One region of the Caldimonas hydrothermalis genome, then DNA from elsewhere that is predicted to be linked to it. Evidence: riboswitches for the same ligand, from Rfam matches in the RefSeq annotation. Region 1 holds a riboswitch; the other holds the start of a gene.
The links. A riboswitch is a leader RNA that binds a small molecule or an ion and turns the genes downstream of it on or off. The one in region 1 is predicted to bind S-adenosylhomocysteine.

Region 1 (15,688 bases):
AAATTGGAAGACAGCCGCTCAAGAGCCTTAGAGAAGCGCTGCAACCGATCGAGAATCTCAGCGACAGACTGATCTTCTTCGGCTTTCAAGGAGAGCGTAAGTTCGTAGGCATGTTTCATGGGCGATGAACCGTCTCTATCTGCAGCTTTGCTGCCGAAAACAACTTTGAAAAGTAGCGAAAGCTCTTGGGCTCCATGAAATGCCACCTCAACTGGACGGGAGGCTGCGGTGACGCTGCCTTCGACTGAGCGACTGCTTGGTCGAGAAGGGCTTCGTCCCCCTTCCAGAAATCTCGTCGATAGCCAAACTCATCGAAAAACTGGTCATACCGCGCCTTGGCCTCCCTGAGCAGGCATAGGCCGGAGTCGAAGCCGTCGAAACGCACACCGTTGAACTGCCACTCGACCAGGTAGCCTTGCGGCGCAGGTGGCATCTGCGCGATGCGGCGCTGGTAGTCGATCGAGTCTTGCGACCACCCTGCCGTCGATTGCAGGGCGGCTTCGCCCCGATCGGGCGGACACTCCTTGCACTTTTCTTTGGCCCGGGTGGGCGCCTCGACACGCGCGATGGTCGAGTCCCTCGCCTTGTCGGCCTGCTCTTGGCGCTTGCGCGCCTGTTCTTTGGCGGCCTCACCGGCGGCCACGCCCACGCCAAGTGCGGCCAGCACGCGCAGGGCGGCCGCTTCGATCAGAGGGGGGGCTGCTGCGGCCATGCACCGATCTCCTTGAATCTGTATTGAACCACTGCCCCCAACTCGTCGAGCCGTTGTTCCGGCGTCGCACCGGGCTTGCGCAGATAGCGATCGACCGGCGGCTCGTCATGGATGCGCGGGGCATCGGCCGCCCAGTGCAGCAGCCGCACGATGTGCGTTGTGCTGCAAAACCCAACGCGTGCGGCGTAGTCGTACGCGGCCTGCATCCGCGCGAGGACCGCCTCACGGCCCGGGTGCTCTCGCATGTCGGTGCGATGGGCGAGGAACGCATCGCACACGGCGGCGACAAACTGGTTGGCTTCGCTTTGTTGCAGGGCCCGCCACTGCGCCTCAGTGAGCGTCAACAAGGTGCCTCCCGATCCACAGGCGACGGCCTTCGTGCAGCAAGTGCCACTCATGGATGAGGCCGAAGAACTCTTCCCGTTGCGCAGCGTCGAGGGTGCGCGCCAGCTTGACCAGCACGCGCGGGTCCCAGAAGCGCAGCAGGGCGCTGCGGCCATCGGGCAGGTGCACGTCCAGCCGCAGTTGCAGCAGTTGCGCCAGGCCCTCCAGGTCCTGCGCGGCGATCAGCCAGACGAGCGCAGGCGCCTCGCGTTCGAGCGTGCCGAGTTCGGCAAGCATCGCCTCGTCCGCCCAGGCCGCTTCCACGAGCCAGGGACCGGCATGGGCCAGCGCCGCGTCCGGTGTCCCCGCAAACAGCGGGAACAAGCCCTGGCCGGCCTGGAGGCGTTTGCACAGATGGGTCTGGTATTGCACACCGTCGACCAGCGCATACAGCCTCAGCGCGGGCAGTGTGTGACGTAGCTGCTCCCACCGGGATTGCACGTCGAGCATCCCTCACCCCCGGATCACGAAGGGGCTGCCCAGGTGGGCGGCCTTGCGCAGGCAGTTGAGACACAGGCCCGAGGCCGTGGGCGCCGCCACCTGAGCGGCCGCGTCGACGGCCTCGGCCTGCATGTTGGCTGTGGAATCGCCCATCGAAGATTCGTCGGACCACGTTGCGGTGAACTGACTGGCAACGAGACGTGCACCGCAGGCCACGGTGTCGCCGTGGCGGGCGTAGCCGCGGCCCTGGCCGTCCACCATGTCCGGTGCGCCGCTGGTGATCGCAAAAACCCCCTTGCAACGGCGGCACACCACCATGTCACCCACGCGAGCCATGTATTTGCCGTGGATGTCGCTGCGGTCGTCGGCGCTGACGACCGTGCCGCCATGGGTGGTCCTGTCGCCCAGGACGATGAACGGGCGCATGCAGTCCTCTCCTGATGGTGTTGTGCGACCCCAGCGTGCTGCATCATGCGGGGCCAACGGGCAGTTTATGCAGCGTCAACGCACACGCTGTAATGAGTTGTGACACGATGGGGCGCGCTACATCTGTTCCCAGGGCAAGCCGTCGTGCCGCCAGCCGTTCAGCGTGCCGCGGTGCAAGCGCTCGTCGCGATCACCCTCGAAGCCGTGGCGCACGTTGACCACCTCGGTGAAGCCGGCAGCCTCCAGGGCCCGCGCGGCCTCGAGGCTGCGGTGGCCCGAGCGGCAGATCAGCACCACCGGGCGGTGCGGGCTGGCGGCCTCGCGCCGCACGCGCTCGACGAAGCGCGCTTCGTCGATCTCCATCTCGGGGTATTCGTACCAGGGAATGTGCACCGCACCCGGCGGGTGGCCCACGTACAGGTACTCGATCTCCATGCGCACGTCCACGAAGAGGGCGTCGGGGTGGGCCTGCAGGTAGGCCCAGGCCTGGCGGGGGGTGAGGTCTTTCATGGCATCGGGGATCGGTCGTGGCGGCATTGTCCCGCAGCGGCAAGCCCCCGGGGAGCGCCGACCCGGCGCCCATGCCTACAATGTGTCCATGGACGCCCGACCCTACACCCGCGCTGCCGCGCTGCCGGCCCTGATGCGCCAGCGCATCGTCATCCTCGACGGCGCGATGGGCACCATGATCCAGCGCTACAGGCTCGGCGAGGCCGACTACCGCGGCACACGCTTTGCCGACCACCCCAAGGATCTCAAGGGCAACAACGAGCTGCTGGTGTTCACGCGGCCCGATGTCATCACCGAGATCCACGAGGCCTACCTGGCCGCCGGCGCCGACATCATCGAGACCAACACCTTCGGTGCCACCTCGGTGGCCCAGGAGGACTACGGCCTGGCCCCGCTGGCGCGAGAGATGAACGTCGAGGCCGCCCGCCTGGCCCGCGCCGCCTGCGACAAGTACGGCACGCCCGACAGGCCGCGCTTCGTGGCCGGTGCTTTCGGCCCCACACCGCGCACGGCCAGCATCAGCCCGGACGTCAACGATCCCGGCGCGCGCAACGTCGATTTCGACACCCTGCGTGCGGCCTATTACGAGCAGGCCGAGGGCCTGCTCGAGGGCGGGGCCGACCTCTTCCTCGTCGAGACCATCTTCGACACGCTCAACGCCAAGGCGGCGATCTTCGCGATCGACGAGCTGTTCGAAGCCACCGGCGAGCGCTTGCCGGTGATCATCTCGGGCACCGTCACCGACGCGTCCGGACGCATCCTCTCGGGCCAGACGGTCAGCGCCTTCTGGCATTCGGTGCGCCATGCCCGACCCATCGCGGTGGGCCTGAACTGCGCGCTGGGCGCGGCGCTGATGCGTCCCTACCTGGAAGAACTGGCCAAGGCCGCCAGCGACACCTTCATCTCCTGCTATCCCAATGCAGGCCTGCCCAACCCGATGAGCGACACGGGCTTCGACGAGACGCCCGAGGTCACCGGCGCGCTGATGGAAGACTTCGCACGCGCCGGCCTGCTCAACATCGCCGGCGGCTGCTGCGGCACCACGCCCGAGCACATCGCGGCGATCGCCCAGCGGGTGGGCCGCTACCAGCCCCGCTGTCAAGCCCAGGGGCTGTTCAGCAGCCTGGTGCCCCAGGCTGCCTGAGGATCGCAAGGGCCTGCGCTCAGGGCGCAGGCACGCTGATCAGCAGCTCCACCCGGCGGTTCAAGGCCCGGCCCTGGGCGGTGGTGTTGTCGGCCACCGGTTCGCTCTTGCCGCGGCCTTCGGCCAGCAGGCGCTCGAAGGCGATGCCGCGCGCGACCAGGTAGTCGCGCGTCGATTCGGCGCGTTCCTTCGACAGGCGGTTGTTCAGCGCGTCCGAGCCCCGGCTGTCGGTGTGTCCAAGGATCTGCACCCGGGTGTCGGGGGCCTCGAGCAGGGCGGCGGCCACCAGGTCCAGGGTCTGGCGAAAGCCTGCCGTCACCGCGCTGCGCCCCGACTCGAAGGCGCTGTCGCCGGTGGCACGCACCAGCAGCCGGTTGTCCTCGGTGCGGCGCACTTCCACCTGGCCGGCCCGGGCTGCGCCCAGCAGGCGTTGGGCCAGGGCCTCCATCGACGCCGTCCAGGCATGGCCGTCGATCACCGAGACGGCCGCAGCGGGGGCGGGGGCCGGGGGCGGCGCGGCCGCCGCGCTTGGCGGGGGCGGGGGCGGCTCGGTCGGGGTGGGCGTGGCGCATCCGCAGAGCAGGGCAACCCCGGCCATCCAGGGCCAAAGCCGGTGCGGGCACAGCATCATGTCGTTTCCTCCTGAGATCGGTCTGTGATGACGAACAAAAAGCCCCGGCAGGGTGCCGGGGCTGGATGGGCAAAGGGGTCAGCGGGCCTGGGCGGTCTGCTCGCGCTCGGCCACGTAGATCTCCACGCGGCGGTTCTTGGCACGGCCCTCGGCCGTGTCGTTGCTGGCCACGGGCTCGCGACTGCCGCGACCGTCGATCGCGATGCGCGAGACGGCCACGCCGCGGGCCACGAGGTAGTCGCGCGTGCTGGCGGCGCGCTCGATGGACAAGGGGTTGTTCACCGCATCGGAGCCGGTGCTGTCGGTGTGGCCCACGATGCGGATCTCGGTGGCCGGATGCTCGCGCATGCTCTGGGCGAATTTGTCGAGCACGCCGGCCAGTTGCGGCCGGATGGCCGAGCGGCCCACGTCGAAGCCGGCGTCCGACGGGATCTGCACGCGGATCTGGTTGTCGGCGGTGCGTTCCACCCCGATGCCGGTGCCCGCGCTGGCCTGCTCCATCTTGGCGCGCTGCTCCTCCATGCGCTTGGACCAGATGTAGCCGCCCAGCGCGCCGACGGCGGCACCGGCGGCCGCGCCGGTGGCCGCGCTCTTGCCCTTGTTGCCCCCGGCGGTGGCCAATCCGATCACCGCGCCGGCCGCCGCGCCGATGCCGGCGCCCTTGGCGGTGTTCTGCTGGGTCTCACTCATGTTGGCGCAGCCTGCAGCCGCCAGGGCCAGGGCGCACACAGCCACGACATTGCGTTTCATGATCGTTCCTTACAGCAAAAAAGGACAAGGTCCCGATTCGAGCCGATGCGCGGTCGGCTGGCAAGGCCTGATCGTTGGAAAATGTAACGACCGCGCAGCACCGGCGGCACGAGCCGCCGGCCAGCGCCTGATTGGAGAGCCTTCGCGTAGAATGTGTTCCCTCCAAGGAGCGTTGCAGCACCGGCGCATTGGGCGTCGCGTGTCAGGCTTGGATTTGTTTCGCAACGACGCTCACCCGCGCCACGGGTGAGCCGTGGCCCACTGTCGGACCGGCCATGACCTCTGCCCCCCTTCCTGCCACCCCCGTGGCCCCGATGCGACTGTCGGGGCTGGAACCCGTGCTGATCGGCGAAGGCACACTGTTCGTCAACATCGGCGAGCGCACCAACGTTACCGGCTCCAAGGCGTTTGCGCGGATGATCCTCAACGGCCAGTTCGAGCAAGCGCTGGCGGTGGCGCGCCAGCAGGTGGAAAACGGCGCGCAGATCATCGACGTCAACATGGACGAGGCCATGCTCGACAGCAAGGCCGCGATGGTGCGATTTCTCAACCTGATCGCCTCCGAGCCGGAGATCGCGCGCGTGCCGATCATGATCGATTCGTCCAAGTGGGAGGTGATCGAGGCGGGCCTGAAATGCATCCAGGGCAAGGGCATCGTCAACTCTATCTCGCTCAAGGAGGGCGAGGCGGAGTTCAAGCGCCAGGCCCGGCTGATCCGGCGCTATGGCGCGGCCACCGTGGTGATGGCCTTCGACGAGCAAGGCCAGGCCGACACCTTCCAGCGCAAGATCGAGATCTGTGAGCGGGCCTATCGCATCCTGGTCGATGAGGTGGGCTTCCCGCCCGAGGACATCATCTTCGACCCCAACATCTTCGCGATTGCCACCGGCATCGAGGAGCACAACAACTACGCGGTCGACTTCATCGAGGCCACGCGCTGGATCAAGCAGCACCTGCCCGGTGCCAAGGTGTCGGGCGGCGTGTCCAATGTGAGCTTCTCGTTCCGCGGCAACGAGCCGGTGCGCGAGGCCATCCACACGGTGTTCCTGTACCACGCGATCCGCGCCGGCATGGACATGGGCATCGTCAATGCGGGGATGATCGGCGTCTACGACGACCTCGACCCCGAGCTGCGCGAGCGCGTGGAGGACGTGGTGCTCAACCGCCGCCCCGACGCCACCGAGCGGCTGCTCGAGATCGCCGAGGCCGTGAAGGGCTCGGCCAAGGACGACAGCGCCCGGCTGGCCTGGCGTGCGCTGCCGGTGGAGGAGCGCCTCTCGCATGCCCTGGTGCACGGCATCACCGACTTCATCGTCGAGGACACCGAGGAGATGTGGCAGAAGATCCGTGCCGACGGCGGCCGTCCGCTGCACGTGATCGAGGGCCCGCTGATGGCCGGCATGAACATCGTGGGCGATCTCTTCGGCGCGGGCAAGATGTTCCTGCCCCAGGTGGTCAAGAGTGCGCGCGTGATGAAGCAGGCCGTGGCCCACCTCGTGCCTTACATCGAGGAGGAAAAGCGCCAGCTCGAGGCGGCCGGGGGCGACGTGAAGCCCAAGGGCAAGATCGTCATCGCCACCGTCAAAGGCGACGTGCACGACATCGGCAAGAACATCGTTGCCGTCGTCTTGCAGTGCAACAACTTCGAGGTGATCAACATGGGGGTGATGGTGCCCTGCCAGGACATCCTCGCCCGCGCCAAGGTCGAAGGGGCGGACATCGTCGGTCTGTCCGGGCTCATCACGCCCAGCCTGGAGGAGATGCAATACGTGGCCTCGGAGATGCAGCGCGATGAGTACTTCCGTCTGAAGAAGATCCCGCTGCTGATCGGTGGGGCCACCACCAGTCGCGTGCACACGGCCGTGAAGATCGCCCCGCACTACGAGGGCCCGGTGGTCTACGTGCCCGATGCCTCGCGCAGCGTGGGCGTGTGCTCGGACCTGCTGTCCGACGAGCGCGCGGCGAGGTACTTGGACGAGCTGCGGGCCGACTACGAGAAGGTGCGCCAGCAGCATGCCGGCAAGAAGCAGACCCCCTTGGTGAGCCTGGCCCAGGCCCGCGCCAACAAGACGCCCATCGATTGGGCCTCCTACGTGCCGCCCAAACCCAAGTTCCTCGGCCGGCGTGTCTTTCGCAACTACGACCTGGCCGAGATCGCCCAGTGCATCGATTGGGGCCCCTTCTTCCAGACCTGGGACCTGGCCGGCCCCTTCCCGGCCATCCTCACCGACGAGGTCGTGGGCGAGTCGGCGCGGCGCGTCTACAGTGACGGCCAGCGCATGCTCAAGCGGCTGATCGAGGGCCGCTCGCTCACGGCGCACGCGGTGATCGGCCTGTATCCGGCCTGTCAGGTCCACGACGACGACATCGTGCTCTATGCCGATGAGGCGCGCACCCAGCCGCTGATGACCTGGCATGGCCTGCGCATGCAGACCGAGCGGCCGGTGGTCGACGGCGTGCGCCGTCCCAACCGCTGCCTGGCCGACTTCGTCTCGCCGCTCAACAACGATTACGTGGGGCTGTTCGCGGTGACGGCGGGCATCGGCGTCGAGAAGAAGGAGCAGTACTTCCTCGACGACCACGACGACTACTCGGCCATCCTGCTCAAGGCCCTGGCCGACCGCTTGGCCGAGGCCCTGGCCGAACGCATGCACCAGCGCGTGCGCACCGAGCTGTGGGGCTATGCTCCCGACGAGACGCTGTCCAACGAGGAGCTGATCGCCGAAAAATACCGCGGCATCCGGCCGGCGCCGGGCTACCCTGCCTGTCCGGACCACAGCGTCAAACGCGACATGTTCCGGGTGCTGGGCGCGCATGACATCGGCATGGGCCTGACCGACAGCCTGGCCATGACGCCGGCGGCGAGCGTCAGCGGCTTTTATCTGGCCCACCCGCAAGCGGTGTACTTCAACGTGGGCCGTGTGGGCGATGATCAGCTCGAGGATCTGGCGCGCCGCAGCGGACGCGACCGTGCCGAGGTCGAGCGTTTGGCCGGCGCCTGGGTGTGACGGGACAGCTCCAGCGGCAGCACGCCTTGCAAATAGGCGTCGATCAGCGCGTAGGCGCTGTTCAGTGATTCCAGCGCGGGCAGGCGCATCAAACGCAGGCGCATCAGGCCGCCCAGAAAGCATTTGGTCTCCAGGGCGGCCAAGCGGGGTGTGATGTCCGGGCGCAGCGTGCCTTCACGGCGGGCCTCGATGTAAGTGCGCTCGAGCTTGCCGATCAGGTCTTGGCTGTGCGAGATCCAGTCGTTCAGATCCTCGCTGCGCTCGCCGACGAACTCACACTTGAACTCCAGGATCTCCATCACCACGCGCAGCTCAGGGTTATCGAGGGAGCTGACGAGTTGGCACAGGAAGTTGCGCAGCCGGCTGCGCGCGTCGGCTTCGGGGTCGAGCAGCAGCGTGTAGTCCAGGCGGTCGATGAAGGGAATCGAGACGTCATCGAACATCGCGTCGATCAGCTCGCCCTTGTTGGCGAAATGCCAATACACCGCTCCGCGGGTCACACCCGCTTCCTTGGCGATGTGCTCCAGGCTGGTCATCGAGACGCCTTGGGCATGGAAGCAGCGCCGCGCGGCCTCCAGGATCGCCCGGCGGGTTTGTTCGGCTTCTTCTTTGGTGCGTCGCGCCATCGTCAGCATACATTCACGAATGTATGTATGATACGGGCTTTCTGGGGGCTGCGAACTCAGGGTTGATCCGCAGGTGATTGCGCTCGGTCCAGGGTCGGGCTCCGCTTCCATCCACCACTGCATGCTCGCGTCGACGGCTTCGTATCCAAAGCATCGGCTGGCGCGAGTCGATGAGGACTTCATGCGAACCATCGTCGATGACTACACACGCCGATGCGCGGCGGGCTTCCTGGGCCGATGGGGCGGGCTCCTGCTCGCTGCGGGAGTGTTGTCGGGTTTGGCAGCCTGTGATGCGGCCAACACGGCCCCCAGCCATGCCGCGCCCGCGGCCCTGCCGGTGCAGGTGCGCGTGATGCAAGAACAGGTGCTGCCGCTCACGCTGGAGGCCGTGGGCCAGGCCGAGGGCTCCAAGCAGGTCGAGGTGCGCGCGCGCGTGACCGGCCTGATCGAGCGCCAGCGCTATCAAGAGGGCGAAGCGGTGCGTGCGGGGGCGGCGCTGTACCAGATCGAGCGCGCGCCTTTCGAGATCGCGCTGCAACAAGCGCGCGCCCATCTGGCGCAGCAGCAGGCCCAGCTCGAGCAGGCCCGCCGCGAGCACGAGCGGCTGCGCCCGCTGGCCGAGGCCCAGGCCATCAGCCGGCGCGAAGCCGACAACGCGCAGTCAGCCTTGCAACTCGCGCAAGCCGCCGTGGCCGTGGCCCAGGCCCAGGTGCGCGAGGCCGAGTTGAACTTGTCGTACACCACGGTGACGGCGCCGATCTCGGGCATCAGTGGGCGCTCTCTGAAGTCCGAAGGCGCCTTGGTCAACCCGGGCACCGACAGCTTGCTGACCACATTGACCCAGACCGATCCGATCTGGGTGCGCTTTGCCTTGTCCGAATCGGAGCTGGCGCGCTTGCGTGCGGCCGGCAGTACTCAGGTGCAGTTGTTGAACGACCAAGGCGAGTCGCTGCTCGAACAGGGGCGGCTGAACTTCTCCGGCTCCACGGTGGATCCGTCGCTCGGCACGGTGCCGTTGCGGGCGGAGTTTGCCAACCCTCGGCTGCGCGTGCTGCCCGGGCAGTTCGTCAAGGTCCAGGTGGTCGCAGGACAGGCCCGGTCCTTCCTGGTGCCCCAAGCCGCCGTGATGCAGAACGAGCAGGGCCGCATGGTGTGGGTGGTGCGCGACGGCCAGGCCCAGCCGGCGCCCATTCAGACGGCTGGCTGGTCGGGCAGCGACTGGGTGGTGACCGGCGGCCTGAAAGCCGGCGATCAGGTCATCGTCGACAACCTGATGAAGCTGCGGCCCGGTGCGCCGGTGAACGCACAGGCACCGGCTGCGTCCGCGCCGGCCGCTTCTGCCGCGGCTGTCTCGGCGCCGGCCTCGGGTAACTGAAGGAGTCCGCATGAACTCCCGCTTCTTCATCGAGCGGCCGATCTTCGCGGCCGTGCTGTCCATCATCATCGTGCTGGCCGGGCTGGTCTCGATGCGCGCACTGCCGATCGCGCAGTACCCCGAGATCGCCCCGCCCACGGTGACCATCACCGCGTCCTATCCCGGCGCCTCGGCCGAGACGCTGGCCACCACGGTGGCCGCGCCCATCGAGGAACAGCTCTCGGGCATCGAGGGCCTGCAGTACTTCAACTCCAGCGCGTCGTCCAACGGCACCGTGGAAATCACGGCCACCTTCGAGGTGGGCACCGACATCGACAAGGCCACTTTCAACGTCAACAACCGCGTGCAGCTCGCCGCACCAAGGCTACCCGACGAAGTGCGCCGCAACGGCGTGGTGGTGGCCAAGCGCTCGAACAACTTCCTGCTGGTCATTGCGCTGAATTCGCCGCAGGGCACCTACGACGAGCTCTTTCTGTCGAACTACGCCACGCTCAATATCCTCGATGAGCTCAAGCGCATCCCCGGCACGGCCGATGTGCTGGTGTTCGGCGCGCGCGACTACTCGATGCGAGTGTGGCTCAACCCGGACCGCATGGCGCAACTGGGCGTGACGCCGGCTGACGTGGCCGCCGCCATCGGCGCGCAGAATGCGCAGTACGCGGCCGGCAAGATCGGTGCCGAACCCGCGCCTCCGGGCCAGGAGATCGGCTACACCGTGACCGCACGTGGCCGGCTGCTGCGCGCCGAGGAGTTCGGCGAGATCATCCTGCGCTCGGGCGGCCCCGGGGGCGTGCTGCGTCTGAAGGACGTGGCCCGTGTGGAGCTGGGTGCGCAGAGCTACGACCAGTCCAGCAGCGTCGATGGCAAACCGTCGATCGCCATCGGCGTGTTCCTGCAGTCGGGGGCCAATGCGCTGGACGTGGGCGACGCCGTCAAGGCCAAACTGGCCGAGCTCAAGAGCGAGCGTTTCCCGCAGGACGTGGACTACCTCATCCCTTACGACACCACGCTGTTCGTGTCGGCCTCCATCGGTGAGGTGGCCAAGACGGTGATCGAGGCCGCGCTGATCGTGCTGGTGGTGGTGTTCGTCTTCCTGCAGACCTGGCGCGCCACGCTCATCCCGATGCTGGCGGTGCCGGTGTCGCTGATCGGCACCTTCGCCGGGCTGTGGCTGCTGGGCTTCTCGATCAACACGCTCACGCTGTTCGCGATGGTGCTGGCCATCGGTATCGTGGTGGACGACGCCATCATCGTGATCGAGAACGTCGAGCGCCTGATGCGCGAGGAGAGAATGAGTCCGTTTGCGGCGTCCATCGAAGCCATGCGCGAGGTCTCGGGTGCGGTGGTGGGCATCGTGCTGGTACTGTGCGCGGTGTTCATCCCGGTGGCCTTCATGGGCGGCATCGCCGGGCAGCTCTACCGCCAGTTTGCGGTGACGGTGGCCATCTCGGTGGTGCTGTCCGGCGTGGTGGCGCTCACGCTCACGCCGGCACTGTGTGCGCTGCTGCTCAAGCCCCACGAGCACAACGGCCCCACGCGCGGCGAGCGCTTCTTTGCGCCCTTCAACCGCGGTTTCAACTGGCTCACGGCCCGCTTCCTGGGCGGGGTGGATTTGGCGCTCAAGCGCCGCGTGGCAGCCCTGGTGACCTTCGTGCTGATGCTGGGCGGTGCGGGCTGGCTGCTGGCCACGGTGCCCGGCAGCTTCGTGCCTGACGAAGACCAGGGCTACATCATCGCCTCGGCCGTGCTGCCCGACGGTGCGACGCTGGCGCGCACCGAGCGCACCACCGATTTGCTGCGCCAGATGAATGCCGACAACCCGGCCATCCACAGCTTCTTCGCGATCAACGGCTTCGATTTCATCGGTGGGGGCGCCAAGGCCAATGCCGCGACCATCTTCATCCCGATGAAGCCCTGGGAAGAGCGCCAGCAGAGCTCCCAGGCGCTGGCCCAGGCCGTCTCTGGCATGGGCTTTGCATTGCCCGACGGCATTGCCTTCGCGTTCAACCCGCCGGCCATCCTGGGCCTGGGCCAGGCCGGCGGCTTCGAGGTCTATGTGCAAGGTCGCACCGAGCCTGACCCGATGAAGCTCGCGCAGGTCACGCAGGACTTCATGGCCGCACTGGGCGCCCACCCGGCCATCACGGGCCTGAACACGTTCTACCGCCCCACGGTGCCGCAATTGCGTGTGGAGGTCGACCGCGAGAAGGCCCTGGCCCTGGGCGTGCCGGTGGACGAGGTGTTTGCCGCCTTGCAGGCGCAGATGGGCTCGTACTACGTGAATGACTTCAACCGCCAGGGGCGCACCTACCGCGTCACGATGCAGGCCGATGCGGCTTACCGTGCCAAGCCGGAGGACCTGGGCCGCCTGTATGTGCGCTCGCGCACCAGCGGGCAGATGATCCCGTTGAAGGCGCTGATCCGCGTGGACGACATCGTCGGTCCCGAACAGGTGGAGCGCTACAACGGCTACATCGCGGCCAAGATCTTTGGCAACGCCGCACCGGGCTACAGCTCGGGCGAGGCCATCGCCGCGGTCGAGCAGGTGGCACGCGAGACCCTGCCGCCGGGCTATGGCATCGAGTGGACGGGTCAGGCCTTCCAGGAAAAGCGCACCGGCAACGCCTCGGTGTTTGCCTTCGGTTTTGCGCTGATCATGGTGTACCTGATCCTGGCGGCGTTGTACGAGCGCTGGGGGGTGCCGATGGCCGTGCTGCTGGCCGTGCCCTTTGCCGTCACGGGGGCGCTGCTGCTCGTCTTCCTGCGCGGCATGGAGAATGACATCTACTTCCAGATCGGCCTGGTGGTGCTGATCGGCCTGGCGGCGAAGAACGCCATCTTGATTGCCGAGTTTGCGATGCAGGGCATGGAGCGCGGGCTGTCGGCCATCGCCGCGGCGCGTGAGGCGGCCCGCCTGCGCTTCCGTCCGATCGTGATGACCTCGCTGGCCTTCGGCCTGGGCGTGGTGCCGCTGATGATCGCCACCGGCGCCGGCGCGGCTGCGCGGCAGTCGATGGGCACGGGCGTCTTCGGCGGCATGCTGGTGGCCACCTTCATCGCGCCCATCTTCATCCCGCTGTTCTACACCCTGCTGGCCCGCAAGCCGCGGCCTCAGCACAGCCATGCCCCCGGCGCGACCGAGGAGGTGCCGGTATGAACACCCTGACTCCGAACATGCCTTCGCGGCTGCTGCCGCTGCTGGGCGCGGCCCTGCTGAGTGCCTGCGCGGCGGTGGGGCCCGATTACGAACGCCCCGCCACCTCACTGCCTGCGCAGTACAGCGCGGCCAGCCCTTCTGCTGAAGCCGTGCCTACCGTGTCGTCCACCTGGTGGACGCTCTTCGGCGATGCCACGCTCGACGGCCTGATGGACGCAGCGCGCCGCAACAACACCGACCTGCAGGCGGCCGTGGCCCGCGTCGAGCAGGCCGAAGCCCTGTTGCGCGAGGCCGATGCGCTGCGTTGGCCCACGCTCAACCTGGGCGGGTCTGGCGCGCGCCAACGCACGAGCGACCTCTCGGCGGCGGGCCATGGTGGCACCTTCAACACCTTCCAGTTGGCAGCCACCACCGGCTTCGAAATCGACTTCTGGGGCCGGCTGCGGCGGGCCTCGCAGGCCGCGCGTGCCCAGGCCCTGGCCACCGACCATGCCCGTGAAGTGGTGTGGCAGACGGTGAGCGGCCTCGTGGCCCAGGGCTACTTCAGTCTGCGCATGCTCGACGAGCAGATCGCCCTGAGCCGTGACACCCTGGCCTCGCGCGAGGAAAGCCTGCGCCTGCTGCGCCTGCGCTTGCAGGGCGGGGCCGCCGCGCGCCTGGAGGTGGACCAGGCCGAGGCCGAGCGCGCCGAAGCGGCACTGCAGCTGCGCGAACTGCAACGCCAGCGCGAGCTGGCACGTTCGCAACTGGCGCTGCTGACCGGCCAGCCGGACCTGCAGCTTGCGCCCGGGGCGGTGCGGGCGCTGCCCGTGCCGCCGCCCCCGCCGGCGGGCCTGCCCTCGGCGCTGCTGGAGCGCCGGCCCGATGTGCGCCAGGCCGAGGCGCTGCTGGCCTCGGCCAATGCCCAGATCGGCGTGGCCCGGGCGGCGATGTACCCCAGCATCTCGCTCACCGGCGCCTTCGGCGGGCAAAGCGCTGAGCTGTCCGATCTGCTCAAGGGCGGCGCGCGCATCTGGTCGCTGGGCCTGGGGCTGGATCTGCCGATCTTCGACGCCGGGCGGCGCCGCGCCCAGACGGCCCAGGCCGAAGCCCGCCAGCGCGAGGCCCTGGCGGCCTACCAAGGGGCGGTGCAATCGGCCTTCCGCGACGTGGCCGATGCCCTGACCAACCTCGAAGCCGCCCGGGCCGCGCAGGCCGACGTGGAGATCGCCGCGCAGGCCAGCGAACGGGCGCTGCAGACCGCACGGCAGCGATACGAGGCCGGCTACTCGGCCTACCTGGAGCTGCTCGACGCCCAGCGTAGCGCCAATGCCACCCGGCTGCGGGTGCTCGACAACCACCGCGCCCAACTGGCCGCCACCGTGGACCTGTTCAAGGCCCTGGGTGGAGGCTGGACGCCGCCGCAGCCCCGGCAGGCGGCGGGGTCCTGAGGGCGGCGCGGATCAGGAGCGCCGCCGGTCGCGACCGCTGGCGGCATAGTAGGCGCGCTTGGCCTCGTACATCCGCTGGTCGGCCTGGTGCACGGCCGCCTCCAGCCGTTGGCCGGCGGCGCAGGTGGCCAGGCCGATCGAGAAGCTGAGGGCGGCACCGGGGTAGAACTGGTTGTTCAGCTCCAGCAGCGAGTGGATGCGCTCGACGATCTGCTCGCCGCCGCGCTCGTCGGTGCCGGGCAGCAGCACGGCGAATTCGTCGCCGCCGATGCGCGCGGCGCTGGCGGGTTTGTCCACGGCCTTGGCCAGCACCTCGCCGGCGCGGCGCAGCAGATCGTCGCCGCCGGCATGGCCTTCCTGGTCGTTGATGGCCTTCAGGCCGTTGAGGTCGGCCATCACTACGGTGACCGGCCACGGGCCCTTGCGCTGCAGCCGGTTGAGCTCGTCGACGAAGTAGGAGCGGTTGCGCAGCTTGGTCAGCACGTCGTGCTTGCCCAGGTATTCGAGATAGGCCTCGGCCTTCTTGCGCGCGGTGATGTCGGTGAGCGAGACCAGCACCAGGCTCCAGTCGGCCTCGTGTCCGGGCAGCACCGAGAACTGCATGTACACGTTCACCGGCTCGCCGTCGAGCGCGTAGTTGATGGTCTCGCGCTGCTGGAAGAGCTTGCCGTCCCACAGCTCGACGAGCTGCTCGGCGAAGTGCTCACGCATGTCGTCGCGGAAGATCTCGTGCAGGCGGCGCATCAGCGTGGACTTGTCAGACGCGCCGAACATCGTGAGCGTCTGACGGTTGACGTCGATGACGCGGATCTCCTGCATGCAGCGCTCGACGAACTCGGGGTGCACGTCGAGGAAGGTGCGCAGGTCGCGGATGCCCTGGGCGCGCGCGCCGTCGAGCAGGAACTTCACGTTGCTGAAGTCTTCGACCCACAGCGACACCGGGGAGTGCTCGAACAGGCCCATAGCGTATTGCTCGCTGCGCTTGAGGGCCCGCTCGGCGCGGCTGCGTTCGCTCATGTCCTCGAGGGCCACGAGCACGCGCTCCCAGGTCTGCTCGTGACCGGGCAGCACGGTGGCGCGCAGCCAGATGTCCA
Region 2 (15,688 bases), on a different contig from region 1:
ACGGCCTCGAAGCCGGCATTCACCCCGCAATAGGGCTGCACCAGGCTGCTTGCGAAGGCGCGCGTGTCCTGGCTGGCCCCCTGGGCGAAAGGCTGGTCGGCATAGGCGCCCACCACGCCCCAGACGCGGATGCCGGCCTGGGGGATGAGGAACTGGGCCTTGAGTTCGTGCACCAGGGTGCCGGGCAGGTCGGCCGGATCGGCGGTGAGCATCAGGGCGCGCGTCCAGCGGTGCAGCTTGTCGGCGATCGCCATGTTCTCCTGGCCGTGGCGGATCATCTCCATCAGGCGCATCTCCAAGCCGCGGATCTTCTCGCGCAGCATCTCCATCTGACGCTCCTGCAGCGAGACGGCGCGATGGCCGTGCGGGCTGGTGAGCTGGATGCTGGCCAGCAGCTCGGCATGGCGCTCGAAGAAACCGGGCGTGTTGGCGAGGAAGTGGGCGATGTCGTCCTCGGTGATGCCGTGGATGCCGGAAGCAGTGCTCACAGTTCGATTTCTCCTTCAAAGACAGTCTGCGCAGGGCCGGTCATGAAGACGTGGGCCTCGCCGCCCGCCCATTCGATGCGCAGCCGGCCGCCGCGCGTATCGACCTCGACCGCGGGATCGAGCAGGCCTTGGCGGATGCCGGCCACCACGGCCGCGCAGGCGCCGGTGCCGCAGGCCAGCGTCTCGCCCGCATCGCGCTCGTACACGCGCAGCTTCACGTGGCCGCGGTCGATGATCTGCAGGAAGCCGGCGTTGACCTTGCGCGCAAAGCGCGGATGCCGCTCGATGCGCGGGCCCCACTGCGCCACCGGGGCATCGTCCACGTCGTCGACCCGCAAGACGGCATGGGGATTGCCCATGGACAGCACCGCCACCTCGACCGTCACATCGCCCAGGTCCAGCGGCCACAGCGGCAAGCCGGGCTGCGGGCCTGCGAGGCGGGGCGTGAGCCCCGTGGCATCGAAGGGCACGCGATCGGGCTCGAAGATCGGTGCGTTCATGTCCACCGTCACCCGGCCATCGGCCTGGGCCTGCAGCACCAGGCGGTTGTTGACGGTCTCGACCCGCAAGGGGTTGCGCTCACTCAGGCCCTTGTCGTGCACGAAGCGCACGAAGCAGCGCGCACCGTTGCCGCAGTGCTCGACCTCCTCGCCCGAGGCGCCGTTGAAGATGCGGTAGCGGAAATCGGCATCGGCCGACGAGGCGCGCTCGACCACGAGGATCTGGTCGGCCCCCACGCCCAAGCGCCGGTCGCCCAGGCGCTGCAGCTGCGCCACAGACAGCGACAGCGGGGCCGCGGTGGCGTCGATCACGACGAAGTCGTTGCCCGCCCCGTGCATCTTGGTGAAGCGCAGTTTCATGCGCCGATTATCCCCCGCCGCGCCGGCCACCGGGCGGTCAGTACAGGGGGGGTTCGCCGGGCGGGCGGGTCTTGAAACGCTTGTGCACCCACAAGTACTGGGCAGGCATGCGCTCGATCTCGCGCTCGATCCACTGGTTCATCCGCCGCGTGTCGGCCAGCGCGTCGTCGGTGGGGAAATCCGTCCAGGGCGGCAGGAAGCGCACCACATACCCCTGGCCGCCCGGCAGCATTTCGGCCACCACGGGCTGCACCACCATGTCCAGGGCGCGGGCCATGCGCGAAGGCGCCAGCAGCGTGGCCGCAGGCACGCCGAAGAAGGGCACGAAGGCCGCATCCTTGGGGCCGAAGTCCATGTCGGGCAGGTTGAAGAAGGGCTGGCCGCGGCGGATGCAGCGCATCAGCGGCTTGGCCGACTCCTTGCGCGAGAAGATCTCGGCATTGCCGAAGCGCAGCCGCCCGCGGCGCATCGCCGCGTCGAAGACCTTGTCACTCTGGGCCTGGTAGATGGAGGTGCCGGTCTTCTTCACATGCAATTGAATGGCCACGCCGGCCACGTCCAGCGCCATGAAGTGGGGGGCCAGCCACATCACCGGCTTGTCGCTGCGGTCGGCCAGGCCGATGTCGCCTTCGACGCGGATCAGGCGCTCCAAGCGGCTGCGCGAGCCGTACCACAGCAAGCCGCGCTCGAGCAGGCTGCGACCCAGCCACTGGAAGTGCTCGCGGGCCAGGGCCTCACGCTGGGGGGCGGTCCAGTGCGGAAAGCACAGCTCCAGGTTGCGCAGGGCAATGCGCCGGCGCGAACGCCCCAGCGCGAACAGCGCGCGTCCAAGGCTGCGGCCCAGACCAGCCTGCACCGGCAGCGGCAGCCAGTGCAGCAGCCACATCAGGCCGATCGCGGCGTGGCTGGCCCAGCGCCTCACGGCTGAGCTCCATCGGCCGGCAGCGTCCGCGGGCCTTTGTAGCGGTGGTAGCCCCACAGGTACTGGCCGGGGCATTGCAGGATCAGTCGTTCCATCGCACGGTTGATGCAAGCGGCCGCCGATTCTGCCTCAACGGGCAGGGCCTCCTCCAATGGCGAAAACCGCACCACATACCCCGCTCCGCGGGCCAGGCGCTCACCCCAGGCCAGCAGCACCTGGGCGCCGGTCTGGTGGGCCAGGCGTGCGGCCAGGGTCATCGTGTAGGCGGGCCGGCCAAAGAAGGGCGCCCAGACCCCCAGGCCCTCGGGCGGCACCTGATCGGGCAGCAGGCCCACCGCCTCGCCCGCCTTGAGCGCGCGGATCATCTGTCGCACGCCGGCCAGCGTCGCGGGCGCCGTCTTCAGGCCGGGGCGGTGTCGCGCCGTGTCCACCAGGTCGCGCAGCACCGCCTTGCGCGGCGGCCGGTACAGGGCGGTGAGCGGCCCGCACAAGGCGCTGAAGTGCTCGGCGTAGGCCTGTGCCGTCACTTCGAAGCACCCCAGGTGGGGGGTCAGGAAGATCAGTCCGCGTCCCTGGGCATGGGCCGCCCGGATGTGTTCGCCCCCCTCGACACGCACCCACGAGCCCAGGAGACGGTCGTGCGGACGCATCCACAGCCACGGCAGCTCGGCGGCCATGCGCCCGGCCGAGGCCACGGCCGGGCGAGCCTGCGCCCAGTCCAGGCCGGCCTGGGCGGCGTTCTCGCGGAAACGGTGCCGGTAGGCAGGGGACAGGCCAAACGCAAGCCATCCCAGGGCGGCCCCGATGTGGTGGAGCAGCCACAAGGGACATCGGGACAGCAGGCGAAAGAGGATCAACATCTGTTTCTATAATGGGCGGATCGCCGGGTTAAGGAACAACTTGCGGGGCGATGTGCAGGTGGCAAGCATAGCGAGCCCCTGCCGGGCGGGCGCCGGCTTCGGTCGGGGGCCCACCCTACAAGTACCGCTAAAGCGTTCGCCGCTCCTCCTCCAGGACCCGGGTCGGCAAACGCCCGGAGTGTCATCGAAACAGGAGGCCCTGCAGTGGCGAACGATTTTCTCTTCACGTCCGAATCCGTGTCCGAAGGCCACCCCGACAAGGTGGCCGACCAGATCTCCGACGCCATCCTCGATGCCATCTTCGAGCAGGATCCGCGCTCGCGCGTGGCCGCCGAGACCCTGTGCAACACCGGTCTGGTGGTGCTGGCCGGCGAGATCACGACCAACGCCCATGTCGACTACATCGAGGTGGCGCGCGACACCATCAAGCGCATCGGTTACGACAACACCGAATATGGCATCGACTACAAGGGCTGTGCGGTGCTGGTGGCCTATGACAAGCAGAGCAACGACATCGCCCAGGGCGTGGATCAGGCCAGCGACGACTACCTGAACATGGGCGCCGGCGATCAGGGCCTGATGTTCGGCTACGCCTGCGACGAGACGCCTGAGCTGATGCCCGCGCCGATTTACTACGCGCACCGCCTGGTCGAGCGCCAAGCCCAGTTGCGCAAGGACGGCCGCCTGCCCTTCCTGCGCCCGGATGCCAAGAGCCAGGTGACGATGCGCTATGTGGACGGCCGTCCGCACAGCATCGACACCGTGGTGCTGTCCACCCAGCACAGCCCCGACCAGAGCGAGACGCCCAAGAAGATGAAGGCCTCGTTCATCGAGGCGGTGATCGAAGAGATCATCAAGCCGGTGCTGCCCAAGGAGTGGCTGAAGGACACCAAATACCTGATCAACCCGACCGGACGCTTCGTCATCGGCGGCCCGCAGGGCGACTGCGGCCTGACCGGCCGCAAGATCATCGTCGACACCTACGGTGGCGCCTGTCCGCACGGTGGCGGGGCCTTCTCCGGCAAGGACCCGTCCAAGGTCGATCGTTCGGCCGCCTATGCCGCGCGCTACGTGGCCAAGAACATCGTGGCCGCCGGCCTGGCCCGTCAGTGCCAGATCCAGCTCAGCTACGCCATCGGCGTGGCACGCCCGATCAACGTGACCGTCTACACCGAGGGCACCGGCGTGATCCCGGACGAGAAGATCGCCGCCCTGGTCAACGAACACTTCGACCTGCGGCCCAAAGGCATCATCCAGATGCTGGACCTGCTGCGCCCGATCTATTCCAGGACTGCGGCCTACGGTCACTTCGGCCGCGAGGAGCCCGAGTTCACCTGGGAGCGCACCGATAAAGCGCAGGCGCTGCGTGCAGCAGCCGGTCTCGAATAGAGACCGGCAGGCGGCGCCAGCTGCACCCTGCGCTTTGGGGGACGCTCATATGGCCATGCCATGTGAGCGGCCACCACAAGGCGGCAGCGCTGCGTGCAGCGGCCGGGCTGAAGTCAGGCAAGCCGTCGGCCGGAAGTCGGAACAAACGTATCTTTCGGCGCGCTTTTCCAGGCATGCGCTGCGATCCACGGCCCTAGCATGGCGGCTCCATGCTGAAGAAGATCCCCGTCGACCAGGTGCGCCTGGGCATGTACCTGCATGCCCTGTGCGGCACGTCTTGGCTGGAGCATCCGTTTTGGAAAACCTCCTTCGTCCTGAAGTCTGCCGAGGACCTGGACAAGCTGTTGCGCTCGCCGGTCAAGGAGGTGGTGATCAACGTGGACAAGGGCCTGGACGTGGCGCCCGAACCCGGCGCGCCAAGCTTGCCGACAGAAGGCTCGGCCGATGACGAGCGCTTGCGAGCCGAACTGCGCGCGCAAGGCCCCCACGGCCTCGAAGCGCCGCTCCCTGCGCGTACGGTGAGCCTGGAGGGCGAGCTGGAGCGCGCGCAGCGGGTGCTCACTCAAGCCAAGAAGGAAATCAAGCTCCTCTTTCAGCAGGCCCGCTTGGGCAAAGTGGTCGACACCACGCCGCTGAAAGCCCTGGCCGGGGACGTGTCGGATTCTCTGCAACGCAACCCGCACGCGCTGATCAGCTTGGCCCGACTCAAGACCAAGGACGACTACACCTATTTGCACTCGGTGGCCGTGGCCGCCTTGTGTGCCGCCTTGGCACGACAGCTTGGACTCAGCCCCGAGGAAATCCGGGAAGCGGCTCTGGCCGGGCTGCTGCACGACCTGGGCAAGGCCGCCATCGCGCTGGACATCCTGAACAAGCCGGGCCGCCTCACCCCCGAGGAATTCGCCCAGGTCCAGGCCCATCCCAGGGCAGGCTACGAGATGCTGCGGCAAGCAGGGGTGCGCTCCGAGATGGCCTTGGACGTGTGCCTGCATCACCACGAGAAGATCGACGGCAGCGGCTACCCCGATCGTCTGAAGGGCGAGGCCATCAGTCTGTACGCCAAGATGGGGGCGGTGTGCGACGTCTACGACGCCATCACCTCCGACCGCCCGTACAAGGCCGGCTGGCCGCCGGCCGAGTCGCTGCGCAAGATGGCGCTGTGGGCCAAGGAGGGCCACTTCGACGAGCGCATCTTTCAAGCCTTCGTCAAATGCGTGGGCATCTACCCCACGGGCTCGCTGGTGCGCCTGCAATCGGGCCGGCTGGGCGTGGTGCTCGAACAGAGCGAACGTTCGCTGCTGCTGCCTCGGGTGAAGGTGTTCTTCTCGACCAAATCGAACACCTATATCGTGCCCGAGGTGCTGGAGCTGGGCACGGTGCAGACCAACGACCGCATCGTCGGCCATGAGGACCCCCAGGCCTGGGGCATCGCCAACCTTGACGAACTGTGGACGGGCATTGCCGGCCGCAAGCCCTGAGATCAACGCGCCGCCAGCACGCAGCGCGCCACCTCGGCGAAGCCGGCGCCTTGCTCGGACGGCGTGACATAGCGGGGCAGGTGCTGCATCTGCGGCACGAAGCGCATGATGTTGGCCACACCGACGCTGTGCTCGAAGCGCTCGAACATGGGCTGATCGTTGGTGGAGTCGCCCACATAGGCCCAGCGGTCGAGCTCGCGCTCCAGGTCGATGCCCAGCAGTTCCCTGGCGATCCAGCAGGCGCCGCTCCACTTGCCATGCGTGCCAAACCAGCCGTTGATGTGGATCGAGCTGACAGTGGCCACCATGCCCTCGGCGTGCATCAGCGCAACGACCTGGTCGATGCGTTCGGGCGGCAGGTGCGCGAACTCGCTGTGGTCGATCGCGATGTCGGTGAGACGACCGGCGCTGTCGCGTGCCAGTCGGGCACCCGGCACCTGCGCCAGGATGCGCTGAGCCACCTCGGCCAGGCGGCGGGCGTTGCGCGCCCGCGTGGCCTCGTCCTGTACGTACAGGCGCCGACCGTCGGGCAGCACGGCCAAGGCGCCGTTCTCGGGCACGATGGCCGCCACTGGCCACTCGCGTGTCAAGGGCTCGGACCAGCCCAGCGGCCGTCCCGTGATCGGAATGACGATCAAGCCTGCATCGCGCAGCGCGTGCAAGGCGTGCAAGGCCTCGGGCGTGATCGCCCCGTCGCGGGTGAGCGTGTCGTCGATGTCGGTGAACAACCCTCGAAGGTGCCGGCGCGCCGGCACCGGCCAGGCCGACAGGGGCTGCATCGTCGGGTGCATCAGGCGGCCTGCTGCAAGGTCAGGCCCGCATGCTCGCGCAGCGGATGGAAGCGGATGTTGGGATGCCGCTCCTGCGTCAGGCGCAGGTCATAGGGCGAGGTCATCAGATAGGCCAGGGTGTCGGCCGCATCCAGCGCCAGCTTGCTGCCGTTGACGTCGATGAACTTCTTGAGTTCCTCGGGCGAATCGGCCGTGACCCAGCGGGCCCCGACGAAACGCGAGGGCATCAGACGCACCTCCACGCCGTACTCAGCTTTGAGGCGGTGCTGCACCACCTCGAACTGAAGCTGGCCCACGGCCCCCAGCAGCATCGCGCCGCCCTCGTGCGGACGGAAGACCTGGATGGCCCCCTCTTCGCCCAACTGCATCAGGCCGGCCTGGAGCTGCTTGCTCTTCATGGGGTTGGCCAGTTCCACCGCCTGGAAAAGCTCGGGCGCGAAGAACGGCAGCCCGGTGTACTGCAGGGCCTCGCCCTCGGTGAGGGTGTCGCCCAATTGCACGCCGCCGTGGGTGGTGAAGCCGATGATGTCGCCGGCGTAAGCCTCGTCCACCGCCTCGCGGCGCTGCGAGAGGAAGGTCACGACGCTGGTGGGGCGCAGCTCCTTGCCGGTGCGCTGCACCTTGAGCTTCATGCCCTGGGTGTAGCGGCCGGAGTACACGCGCACGAAGGCGATGCGGTCGCGGTGCGCCGGGTCCATGTTGGCCTGCACCTTGAACACCACGCCGGAGAACTGCGCCTCCTCCGGGCGCACCAGCCGCGTGGTGCTGCGGCGCGGCGCCGGCGGCGGCGCGAGGTCGACCAGGGCATCAAGCACCTCCTGCACGCCGAAGTTGTTGACGGCCGAGCCGAAGAACACCGGTGTCTGCTTGGCGGCCAGAAAGGCCTCCATATCGAAGGCCGGCGCGGCCTCGGTCAGCAGCTCGATGTTCTGTTCGGCCTGCTCGAAGTCGTGCCCGAAACGTGCCCGCAAGGCCTCGGCCTCGTCGAGCGACACGACTTCATCATCAGTCACACGGTCCTGACCCGGCTTGAACAGGCGCATGCTCCTCTGGCGCAGGTTGATGATGCCGGCAAAGGCCTTGCCTTGCCCCACCGGCCAGGTCATGGGCACGCAGGGCATGCCGAGTTCCTGCTCGATCTCGTCGAGCAAGGCGATGGGGTCGCGGCCCTCGCGGTCCATCTTGTTCACGAAGGTGAGGATGGGCGTGTCGCGCTGGCGGCACACCTCGATCAGACGCCGGGTCTGGGCCTCCACACCATTGGCCGCGTCGATCACCATCAGCGCCGAATCCACCGCCGTCAGCACGCGGTAGGTGTCTTCCGAGAAGTCCTTGTGGCCGGGCGTGTCGAGCAGGTTCACCACATGGTCGCGGTAGAGCATCTGCATCACCGAACTGGCCACCGAGATGCCACGCTGTTTCTCGATCTCCATCCAGTCGGAGGTGGCGTGGCGGCTGGCCTTGCGCGCCTTCACCGAGCCGGCGATGTGGATCGCGCCCGAGAACAGCAGCAGCTTCTCCGTCAGCGTGGTCTTGCCGGCGTCGGGGTGGGAAATGATGGCGAAGGTCCGGCGGCGCCGGGTTTCGGGGGCGAAGGACACGGAAAACTCTCCAGAGTCTCGGCCGGTGGGCCAAGGGATCGGACGCCTGGCGACGCCCGGGCACGCTTTGGGGCCGCGCGCAAAGTGCAAATGCTACCGGTTTTGGCGCCCGCGAGGCAGCCCACTGCCACATACCCCCGCCGGGGCGGCTACAATGATGGTCTGTCCGAGGAGCGTTGCAAGGCCCTCAGGCCCCAGGCTCGGACGGCTTCGATTGCAACGGCGCTCACCCGCATGTGTCCTGCCGGGTGGGTCTCGCAATGTTCTCCCCCGGTGCACAGCGGTTTTTCCACCAGGAGAAACACATGAACGCTGTCCTCAAGCCCGCCCTGTCGAGCGACCAGTACGTCATCGCCGACCTGTCGCTCGCCGACTGGGGGCGCAAGGAAATCCGGATCGCCGAGACCGAGATGCCCGGCCTGATGGCCATCCGCGAGGAATTCGCGGCCAGCCAGCCCCTGCGCGGCGCGCGCATCGCCGGCAGCCTGCACATGACGATCCAGACGGCCGTGCTGGTCGAGACGCTGCAGGCCCTGGGGGCCAGTGTGCGTTGGGCCTCGTGCAACATCTTCAGCACTCAGGACCATGCCGCCGCCGCGCTGGTGGCCCAAGGCACGCCCGTGTTCGCCTACAAGGGCGAGTCGCTGAAGGACTATTGGGACTACACCCACCGCATTTTCGAGTTCGGGCCTGCCGGCTCCGAGGCCGAAGGCCCGAACATGATTCTGGACGACGGCGGCGACGCCACGCTGCTGATGCACCTGGGCCGGCGCGCCGAGCAAGACCCCTCTGTACTGGACAAACCGGGCAGCGAGGAAGAGCGCGAGCTTTTCGCCGCGATCCGGGCCAAACTCGCCCAGGACCCGACCTGGTACAGCCGCAAGAGCGCGAAGATCATCGGCGTGACCGAGGAAACCACCACCGGTGTGCACCGCCTCAACGAGATGAGCGCGCGCGGCACCCTGCTCTTCCGCGCCATCAATGTCAACGACAGCGTCACCAAGAGCAAGTTCGACAATCTCTATGGCTGCCGCGAGTCGCTGGTGGACGGCATCAAGCGCGCCACCGACGTGATGATCGCCGGCAAGATCGCGGTGGTGTGCGGCTACGGCGACGTGGGCAAGGGTTCGGCCCAGGCGCTGCGCGCCTTGTCGGCCCAGGTGTGGGTGACCGAGATCGACCCCATCAACGCGCTGCAGGCGGCCATGGAAGGTTATAAGGTCGTCACGATGGACTACGCCTGCGACAAGGCCGACATCTTCGTCACAGCCACCGGCAACAAGCATGTGATCACCCATGACCACATGCTGAAGATGAAGGACCAGGCCATCGTCTGCAACATCGGCCACTTCGACAACGAGATCGACATCGCCTCGATCGAGCAGTACCGCTGGGAGGAGATCAAGCCCCAGGTGGACCATGTCATCTTCCCCGACGGCAAGCGCATCATCCTGCTGGCCAAAGGCCGCCTGGTGAATCTGGGCTGCGCCACGGGCCACCCGAGCTACGTGATGTCGTCGAGCTTCGCCAACCAGACGCTGGCGCAGATCGAGCTGTACACCAAGCCCGGCCAGTACGAAGTGGGCAAGGTCTACGTGCTGCCCAAGCACCTGGACGAGAAGGTGGCGCGCCTGCAACTGTCCAAGCTCGGCGCCATGCTCACCGAGCTGACGGACGAGCAGGCGGCCTACATCGGCGTCAGGAAAGAAGGCCCCTACAAGCCCGACACCTACAGGTATTGATGGACCACCCCCTGCGGCCGCCCCCCTCCAGGGGGCGGCGCTGGCGGACCGGCCCCGCCGGATCCGCGGCGTGCGCCGGATGTCTGAGGCTTCGATGATGCGAGCGGATCAATTGCTGGTGCAGCAGGGCTTGGCACCGTCGCGTTCGGCGGCCCAGCGGCTGATCGAGCGTGGGGCCGTGCGCTGGAAGGGGCCGCAGGGCTGGCAGGTGCCGAAGAAGGCGGGGGAGGACCTGCCCGAAGGCTGCACGCTGCAGGTGACCGACGATGCCGAGCTGCGCTTCGTTTCCCGTGGCGGACTCAAGCTGGAGGGGGCCCTGCGCGAGAGCGGCCTGGACGTGCGCGGCTGGCGCTGCCTGGACGTGGGCCAGAGCACCGGCGGCTTCACCGACGCGCTGCTGCACGCCGGGGCGGCCGCGGTGGTGGGGCTGGAGGTGGGCCAGGCGCAACTGCACGAGCGCCTGCGCTGCGATGCGCGCGTGACGGTCTACGAAGGCCTCAATGCGCGCTCGCCCGAGGGCACGGCCTTCGCACGTGAACAGGCACCGGCCAGTTTCGATCTGATGGTGGGCGATCTGTCCTTCATCTCGCTGACCCTGGTGCTGCCGGCGCTGGCGCCTTGGCTCAAGCCCGGCGCCCAGGTGCTGATGCTGGTGAAGCCACAGTTCGAGCTGAGCCCCGGCCAGGTGGGCAAAGGCGGGCTGGTGAAAGACGCCGGCCTGTACCCGCTGGTAGAGCAGCGCCTGCGCACGGCTTGCCAGGCCCTGGGCTGGGTGGTGCGCGGCTGGTTCGAAAGCCCCATCACCGGCGGCGACGGCAACCGCGAGTTCTTCATCTGGGCGCACACGCCGGGCTGACCCCCACCCGAACACACAAGAGAGGATCCGATGAAAGCCACCCAGAACCGGCTGCCGATCAGCCTGGAGTTCTTCCCGCCCAAGACCGCCGAAGGCGCGGTCAAGCTCGCGGCCGCGCGCGCGCAGCTCTACGCGTTGAAGCCCGAGTACTGCTCGGTGACCTACGGCGCCGGGGGATCCACCCAGGACGGCACCGTGCAGACGGTGCAAGCCATCCTGTCCGAAGGCGTGGACGCTGCGCCGCACTTCTCCTGCATCGGCGCCACCCGCGACAGCGTGCGCGCCCAGCTCGCGCAGTTCCGGCACATGGGCATCCGCCGCCTGGTGGCCTTGCGTGGCGACCTGCCCAGCGGCTACGGCAGCTTTGGCGAGTTCCGCCATGCCAGTGACCTGGTTGCCTTCATCCGCGCCGAGACAGGCGATCACTTCCACATCGAGGTGGCCGCCTACCCCGAGATGCACCCGCAGGCCCGCTCGCCCGAGGCCGACCTGCAGGCCTTCGCCACCAAGGTGCGCTCCGGGGCGAATGCGGCGATCACGCAGTACTTCTTCAACAGCGACGCCTACTTCCGCTTCGTCGATGATGCGCACAAGCTCGGCGTGGATGTGCCCATCGTCCCGGGCATCATGCCCATCACCAATTCCTCGCAGCTCATGCGCTTTTCCGACGCCTGCGGCGCCGAGATCCCGCGCTGGATCCGGCTGCGGCTGATGGCTTACGGCGACGACAAGGCCTCGATCCAGGCCTTCGGGTTGGACGTGGTCAGCGACCTTTGCGACCAGTTGCGCACGGCCGGTGCGCCGGGCCTGCACTTCTACACGATGAACCAGGCCAACGCCACGCTGCAGATCTGCGAGCGGCTGGGCTTGGCCTGAGAAGACCTCAGCCGCGCTCCCACATCACCCCTTCTTCGGTGAGGAGGGTGTCGAGGCAGGCCTCCCCGGGCAGGGGCTTGAGCAGCGGCAGGAAGCCGTGTGCATAGCCCAGGCCCACCGACCAGGGACGCGGATGCAGCGCCGCCAGCGTGCGGTCGATGAAGCCGCCGCCATAGCCCAGGCGCAGGCCCGCCGGCCCAAAGCCGACGCAGGGCACCAGCAGCAGTTCGGGCTCGAAGGTCTCGGTGTCCTTGGGCTTGGGAATGCCGTAGGCGTCCTCCTCCATCGGGCAGCCCGGGAACCACACATGGAAGCGCAACCGGCCGCTGGCCTTGTCCACCACGGGCAGGCCGATCTGGCGCGTCGTGCCCTCAGGAGCCCCCTCCTGCCAGCGGTACAGCGCCGGCAGCGGGTCGAACTCGCCCTTGATGGGCCAGTAGGCGCCGATGCGGGTCTCACGCCGGCCCACCAGCCAGCTCCGCAGCACCGTCTGCAGCCCCACGGCCCGCTCCAGCCGGTCGGGCAGGGCCTGGCGGGCGGCCAGCAGGCGCTCGCGCAACGCGCGGCGGTCTTGGTCGGGTGAGCTCATCGGGGCGGTCTCCTCCTGGGCCACAGGCCCTTGCCGGTGCCGGGGATTGTGCCTGGGCAAGGCCATCGCGCGCGCTCGGGCTTGCCCGGCCATCGGAGCCCATTCATGGCAGGATCAGTCCATGGACGCCGCCATCGTCAAGCGCTGGTTCGAGGACATGCCCTTGCCCCTGGGCCCGGGCGGCTGGGCCTCGCTGGCGCTGTGGCTGCTGGGCCTGTTCTTCATGGCCGCCGCCTTTCGCAGCCTGCTGCGCGCCCGGCCACTGGGCCTGCTGGTCCACACCCTGGTGGGGCTCGTGCTGCTGGTGAGCGGGGTGGCGATCAGCCTGATCGGGCTGGGGATGCACGGCTACCGTGCGCTCACGCATGAACAGGTGGCCGCTCACATCCGCATCGAGCCGCTGGGGCCACAGCACTTCCGCGCCCACTTCACCTTGCCCGACGGCCGCCGCCAGGCTTTCGAGCTGCGCGGCGATGCGCTCTACGTGGATGCCCACGTGCTGAAGTGGAAGCCGGTGGCCCACCTGCTGGGCCTGCACACCGCCTATGAGCTGGACCGCGTAGCGGGCCGTTATCTCTCGCTCGACCAGGAACGCGCGGCCGAGCGCACGGTGCACAGCCTGCGCCTGGACCGGCCGGTGGATCTGTTCACCCTGCGTGAGCGCTTCGGCTGGCTGTCGGGCCTGCTCGACACCGATTACGGCTCGGCCAGCTTCAAGGCCGTGAATGGAGCCAGCGAGATGGAGCTGCGCGTGTCCACCACGGGACTGCTGCTGCGGGCCGTTGCGCCCGGGACCCCTTTGCCCGCCGACTGACCGGCCCTCCGGTTCCGGCGCAGCCCGGCCAGGCGGCGGCCTCGAATCATCCGATGTTCAGGTCGCTGTACGCCAGTTTTGGCGACAATGGCGGGTTGTTGTCGCCTGCATGAACACCGCCCTGCTCCGCGCCACCTGGCGCCACCCCGAATTCCGTCTCGGCGCCCGCCACATGGTGAGCCTGGCGCTGGGCATCGCGGCCTGGGGGCTGGTCACCGGCGTGGCGATGGTCAAGTCTGGGCTGTCGGTGCCGCTGGCGCTGTTCATGACCTTCTTCGTGTTCGCCGGCAGCGCCCAGCTCGCCGCGCTGCCGCTGATGGCCGCCGGCGCGCCGATGTGGGTGGTGTGGGCCGCGGCCACCTGCGTGAACCTGCGCTTCGTGATCTTTAGCGCGATGTGGCGGCCCTATTTCGCACGCTTCCCACTGCGCCAGCGCTGTGTGCTGGGCTATTTCAGCGGTGACCTGAACTACGTGATGTTCATGAAGCGCTTCCCCGATCCCGAACACCGGGTGGAGGATCAGATGCCCTACTACTGGGGCGGCGTGGCGACGAACTGGATCGCCTGGCAGAGCGCCTCGGTGCTGGGCATCGTGCTGGCCAACGTGATCCCGCCCGCATGGGGTTTGGGCTTTGCCGGCGTGCTGGCGCTGCTGGGCGTGATGTGCTCGCTGCTGAAGGAACGCTCCACCTGGGTGGCCGCTGGCGTGGCCGGTGCCGCTGCGGTGGCGGCCTATGCCCTGCCGCTCAAGCTCAACATCGTGGTGGCCATTGCCGCTGCCGTGGCCGCCGGCCTGGCGATGGAGGCGGCCGAGCGCGCCTGGAAGCGCGCACGCCGTCCAGGAGCAGGGACATGATGAGCCCCTGGGAAGCGGTCCTCACGATCGCCGGGCTGGGCGTGATCACCGTGCTCACGCGCAGCTTCTTCCTGCTGCCCGAGCGCGAGCTGCACCTGCCCGGCTGGGTCAAGCGCGGCTTGAAGTACGCCCCGCTGGCCGCGCTGGCGGCCGTGATCGCGCCCGAAGTGCTGATGACCCAGGGGGAGCTGATCACCACCTGGCGCGACGCCCGGATCTTCGGGCTGGCGGCTGCCACGGCTTACTACTTCTGGCGCCGCGACATCCTGGGCACCATCCTCGTGGGCATGGCCCTGTACCTGCCGCTGCGGCTGGGGCTGGGCTGGTGAAGGCGCTCACGCCCCGAGCGTGGCATCCACCAGCAGCAGTGCGAACAACCCGAAGAGGTAGGTGATCGAGCAGCGGAACAGCGGCAAAGCCACGCGCAGGTCGCGCTGCAGCTTCCGGGCCATCACCACGAAGCGCACACCTGCAAGGCCTGGCGGTCGCAGGACCCGTCGGCCGCCAGCTCACGCCAGCGGCCGGCCGCGGCGCAGGCAGCGCCTGCGGGTGAGGACGGCGGGGCGAGGATGCTGCTCATGCCGGGCTCCTCAGGCCGTGCCGCACAGGTAGGCCACAAGCTCGGGCGTGAGTCAGCCCAGCGCGGCAAAGCGCACGACCCACACCGCGGCTGGAAGGAAATGCCCGTAGCGCGCGCACAGGCCCAGCCGCCACGCCGCAGCCTGCGCTTGCGGCTCCAGTCGGTGGTTCTCCGGTTCATAGGCCGCGCGATCGCCCTCGCGATGGCGGTAGCGCCAGATCGTGTAGGACAAGAGGTTGATCGCGATGAAGATGACCCCGTGATGGTCAGGGTATCGTCCATGTGCTCCCAATGGGTGGCCAGCGGCGTGGTCCACCAGGGTGTGAACAGGTGGAAGGCCACCGAGCCCAGGACGATGCACAGCAGGACAGCCGCGATGACCATGCCGCCCTCCCCGCAAGACCGGCCCCGCCCGACATCAGGCGGCGGCGTCGCGCCGCGCGAGCTCCCAGTACAGCAGCGCTGCGCTGATGCCGAACACCAGGTGCGCCATCAGGGTCGCCCAGCCGCGCAGCTCCAGGAACCAGGGGAAGACCTGGGCCAGCAGATGGAAGTTGACGAGATAGAGCATCACCCCGAAGGCGGCCCCGAGCGCCTCCATGCGACCCAGCAGGCTGTCCAGGCGCAGCCAGGACACCAGCACGCCCAGCGCCAGGCCGAACAGCACGCCCAGTGCGTAATGCACCACCAGCGCGGCCGCCACCACGCCGGCGTGGAAGGCGTAGCCCTGCGCCGCGGCCGCGTCCAGCCAGCCGGCCCCCAAAACGAGGGCGGCCACCATGTGAGGCAGCCGCCAGGGTCCGTCGCCGCCCATGCTGGCGGCCCAGAACAGTTCAAGCACCATCAGCACGGCGCCGGCCGCCAGCCCCGACACGGCAGCGGCCGTCCAGTCCGGGCGGGTCGAGCCCGCCCGCCACGTAGACAGATGCAGTTCCATGGTCTTGCCTCCTCATGCCCATGCCGGCACCGGCCCGGGCCCGCGAATT

Region 2: it holds a riboswitch for S-adenosylhomocysteine, as region 1 does, so the genes downstream of both, ahcY (adenosylhomocysteinase) here and metH (methionine synthase) in region 1, are expected to answer to the same signal.

What each region holds. Positions count from the first base shown of each region.
Region 1 covers NZ_JBWQXA010000001.1:280,629-296,316, reverse strand. The annotation lists gene AC1ECW_RS01455 (immunity 52 family protein) at 1-119, opposite strand, end outside; gene AC1ECW_RS01450 (Tox-REase-5 domain-containing protein) at 116-712, opposite strand; gene AC1ECW_RS01445 (hypothetical protein) at 688-1,059, opposite strand; gene AC1ECW_RS01440 (DUF4123 domain-containing protein) at 1,043-1,546, opposite strand; gene AC1ECW_RS01435 (PAAR domain-containing protein) at 1,550-1,963, opposite strand; gene AC1ECW_RS01430 (rhodanese-like domain-containing protein) at 2,081-2,473, opposite strand; gene AC1ECW_RS01425 (homocysteine S-methyltransferase family protein) at 2,562-3,617, shown strand; gene AC1ECW_RS01420 (OmpA family protein) at 3,637-4,248, opposite strand; gene AC1ECW_RS01415 (YiaD family glycine zipper/OmpA-like lipoprotein) at 4,327-4,998, opposite strand; S-adenosyl-L-homocysteine riboswitch at 5,157-5,238, shown strand; gene metH (methionine synthase) at 5,274-8,006, shown strand; gene AC1ECW_RS01405 (TetR family transcriptional regulator) at 7,931-8,632, opposite strand; gene AC1ECW_RS01400 (efflux RND transporter periplasmic adaptor subunit) at 8,814-10,007, shown strand; gene AC1ECW_RS01395 (efflux RND transporter permease subunit) at 10,018-13,164, shown strand; gene AC1ECW_RS01390 (efflux transporter outer membrane subunit) at 13,161-14,594, shown strand; gene AC1ECW_RS01385 (sensor domain-containing diguanylate cyclase) at 14,607-15,688, opposite strand, start outside.
Region 2 covers NZ_JBWQXA010000002.1:140,025-155,712, reverse strand. The annotation lists gene AC1ECW_RS04080 (DUF484 family protein) at 1-488, opposite strand, end outside; gene dapF (diaminopimelate epimerase) at 485-1,348, opposite strand; gene AC1ECW_RS04070 (LpxL/LpxP family acyltransferase) at 1,386-2,270, opposite strand; gene AC1ECW_RS04065 (lysophospholipid acyltransferase family protein) at 2,267-3,130, opposite strand; gene metK (methionine adenosyltransferase) at 3,335-4,519, shown strand; gene AC1ECW_RS04055 (cyclic di-GMP phosphodiesterase) at 4,729-5,997, shown strand; gene AC1ECW_RS04050 (HAD family hydrolase) at 6,000-6,788, opposite strand; gene AC1ECW_RS04045 (peptide chain release factor 3) at 6,788-8,389, opposite strand; S-adenosyl-L-homocysteine riboswitch at 8,552-8,624, shown strand; gene ahcY (adenosylhomocysteinase) at 8,695-10,131, shown strand; gene AC1ECW_RS04035 (TlyA family RNA methyltransferase) at 10,229-10,987, shown strand; gene metF (methylenetetrahydrofolate reductase [NAD(P)H]) at 11,018-11,863, shown strand; gene AC1ECW_RS04025 (5-formyltetrahydrofolate cyclo-ligase) at 11,871-12,452, opposite strand; gene AC1ECW_RS04020 (hypothetical protein) at 12,574-13,266, shown strand; gene AC1ECW_RS04015 (AzlC family ABC transporter permease) at 13,376-14,122, shown strand; gene AC1ECW_RS04010 (AzlD domain-containing protein) at 14,122-14,451, shown strand; gene AC1ECW_RS04005 (hypothetical protein) at 14,574-14,702, opposite strand; partial or broken gene AC1ECW_RS04000 (cytochrome B) at 14,857-15,086, opposite strand; gene AC1ECW_RS03995 (hypothetical protein) at 15,121-15,639, opposite strand; gene AC1ECW_RS03990 (DUF1269 domain-containing protein) at 15,688-15,688, opposite strand, start outside.